DNA from 2 places in the Virgibacillus sp. W0430 genome. Region 1 is predicted to be linked to the other one. Evidence: predicted binding sites of a transcription regulator. Region 1 holds the regulator's gene; the other holds the start of a gene.
The links. The regulator LexA, encoded in region 1, represses DNA repair genes until DNA is damaged. The targets are predictions, from matches to a motif close to CGAACATATGTTCG.

Region 1 (3,220 bases):
TTTCCTTTTGGATCAATTACGGTCATCGATTGTAGTTGATTTGTAAACGATTGACGTATATTTTGTAAATATTCCTTCCGTAAAGCAGATTGCTCCTTAATTTCTTCTTCAGATAATGCGCCACTTTTAGCCTTTTTTGCAAGATCATTAAGTCTTTGAATCTTTTTTTTATCGAGCAATTAAATAAACCTCCTGTGTTTATTTACGCTATGTTCTTTATTAGTTCATACTACCACTTACGAACACAACAGTAAAAAGGCAAGAACATTTCAGTCCTTGCCTTTTCATATTACCTGTATAAACAATTGGATTCAAGTGTTTTGAAACTCTTTATACCTTCGATGTACAGTTGCTTTAGATACAGAAAAACCGAGACCGTTTAAAACCTTTGTAATTTCCTCAAACGTTAATTTTTGCCTTCTTAACCGGACTACCTCATCAATTGGAAAGTCTACCCTCTGCCTTCCAGGTGAATGGTCTTGATTTCTCAAATTTTTACTCGGATCGTATCCTTCTTTTACTGCCTTTTGCATTCCGCGCTTAATTTTCAAATTATGAATTTTTCGCTGATATTCTTCCACAATGCCTACGATTTGCAAAACCATTGAATCGGATTCGGATAGTTTAAGCTTACCTTGGTCAACGATCGTATAGATAGGTATGTTATGTTTTTGTAATTGATGAAAAAGGGCTATTTTCATATTACCTCGTCCTAATCTTGTTTCATCTTGAATTAATAAGCAATCGGCAGCTTTATTAGAGAAAATATCTAGCAAACTAAAAACGCCTTCTCTTTCGATTTCATATCCGCTCGCTTGTTCCTCTATGCAATGGTGAACATTCATGTTGTATGTATTTGCCAATTCTAACAATTCTTTTTTTTGTCTATTTAAGGAAGATTCTTGTTCCCTTTTATTGGTGCTAACCCTACAATAAATTACTGCTCTCATGAAGTATTGCTCCTTAGTAATAATTCCATTTAATAAGTGCTTGATACCATTGTAAAATAAAGTACACCTAAAGTAATCCCAAAAGTTATTAAATAAAAGAAATCTACTTTTGTCATTTTACCAAACATATATTTATTCCTCCTCCAAAAATAGGAACAGTCGTTCGCTTCGGTTGATTTTAGTATAACAGAACATATGATCCTGTCAAGTGAAAATTAGAACGAATGTTTGCTTTGGGTTTCGTGTCGTGATAAACTTATTAATAATTAATGTATATGCAGAGGAGCGCAGATCATGACTAAGCTATCAAAGAGACAAAAGATGATCGTTGAATATATAAAAAGTGAAGTGCAAACAAAAGGATACCCACCTTCTGTTCGAGAAATAGCGGAAGCTGTAGGGCTTGCATCTAGTTCAACTGTGCACGGCCATCTGGAAAGAATTGAAAGTAAAGGATACATACGAAGAGATCCGACTAAGCCAAGAGCGATTGAAATACTAGACTGTTCAGAGGATAGTCATGTACCTCGTGACGAAGCGAGATATGCACCACTGATAGGGAAAGTAACTGCAGGTTCTCCCATTACAGCAATAGAAAACATAGAAGAATATGTACCGATTCCATCTTCAAATGTAAGAGCAGATGAAAACGTTTTTGTACTTTCTGTTGAAGGTGATAGTATGATAGAAGCTGGTATTTTAGATGGAGATATGGTTATTGTTAAACAGCAAAATACGGCAAAAAATGGTGAGATTGTAGTAGCTATGACAGAGGATAATGAAGCGACCGTGAAGCGCTTTTATAAGGAAATTGATCACATTCGACTACAGCCTGAAAACAATACACTTGAACCATTAATCTACAAAAACGTAACGATACTAGGAATTGTCGTTGGACTGTATCGAAACTTGCATTAAAAACGTCCTGTTTTTTCACGTTTTTGAATTAGCGTATAAAAAATTAGGAAGGATCTCCGGCTTGAGCGAACGGGATTCCATTGAAAAATGGTTTTCTCTTTTAGCAAAGTATTTTCGTTAATAAAAAGAAGAGGCCTTTAATGCTGTTGTTGTCGTGGAAGGTGGCTACTCCAGCTTCAAAGCAGGAGTCGAAAACCCTGGACTGAGTGTAGCGAGGATGCGGAACGCCCCCGCCTTTCACTGCAATCAACGGCTTCCGTCTAAAATTAGTATTTGAGGACTTTTTCAGTGGCCTCGCCATAGCACGATAGGCTCGCCAATCATCCGCGGAAAGCGAGTGTGATACATAACTATTTTCCTTATCTCTTTTTTTCTACATTATAATGATTTTCGTCTGAAACAGATTGCTTATACTACCTATTAAGTGTACAGGTAGCTTACTCACACGTATTATCCTTTTTAAAAAATCGATCGGTAACGGCTGTGCTTTTCTTTAATCCATTTTTAAAAAGCACACTTTTGCCTTTTATAAATGAGAGCTTATACCGTAACGATTGCATACATTACTTCAAAACTGCCGTTTAACGTATACATGTAGCATTAATTGCCTCTCTATACGATATGTTAAACAGAGCTAATTCCTCCGTTTTGCATTTTCTCCACGGTAGCAATCATCGCTATTTTAACGTGAGCATAGGTTAGTCCTCCTTGAACGAACGCAATAAATGGGGCTTTCAGTGGGCCATCTGCAGTTAACTCGATACTTGATCCTTGAATAAATGTCCCTGCCGCCATAATAACATCATGTTCATATCCTGGCATTTCGCTAGGAAATGGTTGAACATACGAGTTGATTGGTGAGTTTTCCTGAATTGATTGACAAAACGAAATCATTTGTTCTCGATCGTAAAAAGTGATCGATTGAATAATATCTGTGCGATGCTCGATGTAATTTGGTGACGTTTTATATCCTGCTAACTCCAACAATCGTGCAGTAAACACTGCTCCCTTTAAAGCTTCTCCAACAACATGTGGAGCTAAAAACAATCCTTGGTACATTTCTTGCAACATATTTAAAGTTGCACCAGCTTCTTTGCCTAATCCGGGTGCGGTCAATCGGTTAGCCGCCTTCGTTACAAGCTTCTTACTTCCTACAATATATCCGCCAGCACGAACTAGCCCTCCACCTGGATTTTTAATTAAAGAGCCCGCGATAATATCGACACCAACATGCAAAGGCTCTTTTGTTTCAACAAATTCACCATAACAATTATCTACAAACACAATAACATCACTTTTTATCTTTCTTATAAATGTAACCATCTCTTCAATTTCTTTAATATTAAAGGAAG
Region 2 (3,220 bases), on a different contig from region 1:
AATAAATGCAACTGAATATTTTGCTCGTTAGTTAAGTTTGTTAATGTCACGTAGACCCGTCTGATCATGCTTTTCCCATCATAAAAGCGTTGAAACAATTGCAAGCACATAGTATATACTTCCATTGTTATGTTCGTCGGTGACAACATGGATTGAGAGCGAGAAAAACCACCACCTGTATCTTTTGAATACACGATGCCTAGATGAACAGTTTTTCCTGCTTGATGACTTGAACGTGCTCTACGACACACTTCTTCACAAAGGTCGAGAATACAGATAAGCGCTTCGGATTCGGAGTAGTCTCGCAATAAAGAAATGCCATGTCCAAAGCTTTTTTGTTCCGTTTTCAAAAAGTTACCAAAAACGGGGCTTAAATCAATTCCCCAGGCATGCCAATATAATTGCTCGCCCATAACACCAAATCGCTTTTTAAGCCGAGTTCGATCATAGTTGGCTAGTTGTTCAAGCGTTATAATGCCCATGTTGTTCAAATTACGTTTCATGCGAGTGCCGATTCCCCAAATAGATTCGACAGGGAAAGGCCATAGCTTTTCTTTTACATCCTCATAGGTGCATTCCGCGATACCCACTTTTTTTGCATGCAAATCCATAACAACTTTAGCGAGAAACTTATTGTCGCCAATACCAATCGAACAAGTTAAGTTAAAGCGTTGTAGGATATCCCGCTTAATTTGTTTTGCAATTTCCCATCGATCTCCAAATAATCTTTGCAGTCCGTTTACAGTGACCCAAATTTCATCAACCGAATACGGATGAATGGCTTCCTTGGGAGCATATTGATGGAGTAGCTTCACAATAGCAATGGATGTGTGTAAATAATCGGCCATGTTTGCATTGACAATATATATTTTCGGATCGTTCGGTAATTCAAAAAAGCGACTGACATTACTGATTCCATACTTCTCTTTTAACATCGGCGAAGCAGCTAAAACAATACTTCCAGGGCGACTTGTATCCCCGACAACAGCAAGCATGACCTTCATAGGGTCAAGCCCTAATTTAACCGCTTCAACACTTGCGTAAAAAGAACGCATATCAATACAAAGAACATCATTACGAGGATATAGTGAATAATCCATTATATACACACCCCTAAAACAGAACATACGTTTCTATTATAGTATAGAAAGAGCAGTTGAATTTATCAATGGAAAATTATTCTTTTGCTCTAGCTTTCTCTTTATGATAAAATACGAACAAACGTTCTCTTGGGGGTTCGAAATGAAAAAAATAATATCGAGAGCTATACAATCCAAGGAAAAGATAGACATTATTTATTTGTCACGAGACAACCAAGTTTCACGCCGTGTCATTCGTGTATTGGCTGTAAACGAGCAGTATATTAAAGCATATTGTTTTTTAAAAAAGGAAGTTAGAACATTTAGAGTGGATAACATTTTATCATTGGCGCCAATGCGTAAAAAGAAAGGGGCATAAGTGTGCGTATGCAAGATCGCGGTACTAAAAAATGGACAGCATTAATGCTTCCTGAGCATGTGGAAATGCTCCAGCAAGCATTCGCAGAAACGTCCTATCAAGAAAAACCGATATTGGACGAACAACAGAAGGCCAAAATAAACCGAGAACTAACCGAGGCTTTACGTGCAAATAGTAGTGTGAAAGTTACAATGCACCGTACCCATTACTTGGAGAAAATATGTGGAAGGTTGCTGCAAGTCGATAAAAGAAATGCTTGTTTGCAGTTATACTCCGATCGTAAAGAAGAAATTCCACTTTCCAGTGTAATTGATGTGGAAATAATTTGATTTATCCATAGGCTTTGCTACTGTCAATCATTATCGGGACATTCTTAATGAACCGAGGTGACAATTTAATGATACTGGATTTATAGAAGGGAAATCCTGAAATGCAAGGGAGAGAACGATGAAATTGTTTTCTTCCTTTTCATCGTTAATTAAATTTAAAACATGTAAAACGAAGCCATGACGATAGCCCTTTTGGATTAATTGGTAAAACCATCCCATTTTTATTACATATAATTAAATATAGAGGCGGTGAATAAATGAAGCGATCTGTTTTCTATGATTCTGAGGGCAAAAGGTGGAAAGTATTAAAGACGGTTGGCTTATTCCTTTTTCTTTGCGGCTATACGTGGCTTATTGTTAGTATAACTGTTTTTTATATTAAAAAAAGTCTTCCTATTATTACACAATCTGTTATTTCCTTTTTGATCATAACTTTTACTTTTTATTTGTTAATTACCATTATTATTGGGATGTTACGCTTGTGTATCTTTATGTACTTGAGTGGGAGGCAAGCGAGCAAAAATGGTAAAGGCGAAAGCGTTAGCGACGATTATACGCCATTAGTTAGTGTTATTATTCCAGCTTATAATGAGGATGTTGGCATAAAAAAAACAATATATTCTGTCCTGAATAGTAATTATCCAATTTATGAAATTATTGTAGTAGATGATGGTTCAACAGATCGAACAAATTATATTGTAAAAAAAATAGCACGTAAACATAAACGAATTAAACTCATTTCAAAAATAAATGGTGGTAAATCAACGGCATTAAATAAAGGTTTTAAAAAAGCAAAAGGAGAAATTGTCGTTACCATAGATGCGGATAACCTGTTATTAAAGGATACAATTAGTTATTTGGTTCGTCATTTTAAAGATGATGATGTAGCAGCAGTTTCCGGTAATTGTAAAATTGGGAATGCTAAAAGACAGCTTCCGATCTGGCAGCATATTGAATATGTAACGGCAAATAATCTGGAGAAAAGAGCGTTGGATTATTTAAATTGCATAACAATTGTACCTGGCTCGAACAGTGCCTGGCGTCGAAGTCTAATTAAGGAAATAGGATATTACGACCACGATACATTGGCAGAAGATACAGATATTACTTTGAAGGTTATAAGTCGTAACTATCGGATTATTTATGAAGATCGGGCTATAACTTATGAAGAATGTCCAGAAACGGTGCAAGCGTTTCTTAAGCAACGACTACGCTGGTCTTATGGGATTTTGCAAAGCTTATGGAAAAACAGAAAAATGATTCGACTTTCTAAAAATAACTATTTAAAATACTTTGCTGTACCGAACATGTTAATGATTTATTTATTTTATTTAACGATTCCTTTAGTGGATATTCTTTTTATAATTACATTCGCTATTTATGGGAACTACGTTGTTTTCTTGTTCTTTTTATTTTTTTTCGTTACAGATACG

Region 2: the regulator LexA is predicted to act here: its motif matches at 1,215-1,228, upstream of ACLIBH_RS11410 (WYL domain-containing protein).

What each region holds. Positions count from the first base shown of each region.
Region 1 is NZ_JBPYCS010000023.1:2,457-5,676, forward strand. Features, by position in the region: gene ACLIBH_RS11215 (DUF896 domain-containing protein) at 1-179, opposite strand, end outside; gene ACLIBH_RS11220 (YneB family resolvase-like protein) at 312-950, opposite strand; gene lexA (transcriptional repressor LexA) at 1,245-1,868, shown strand; gene ACLIBH_RS11230 (aminotransferase class I/II-fold pyridoxal phosphate-dependent enzyme) at 2,493-3,220, opposite strand, start outside.
Region 2 is NZ_JBPYCS010000024.1:5,338-8,557, reverse strand. Features, by position in the region: gene ACLIBH_RS11415 (DNA polymerase IV) at 1-1,100, opposite strand, end outside; gene ACLIBH_RS11410 (WYL domain-containing protein) at 1,243-1,458, shown strand; gene ACLIBH_RS11405 (YolD-like family protein) at 1,467-1,787, shown strand; gene ACLIBH_RS11400 (glycosyltransferase) at 2,045-3,220, shown strand, end outside.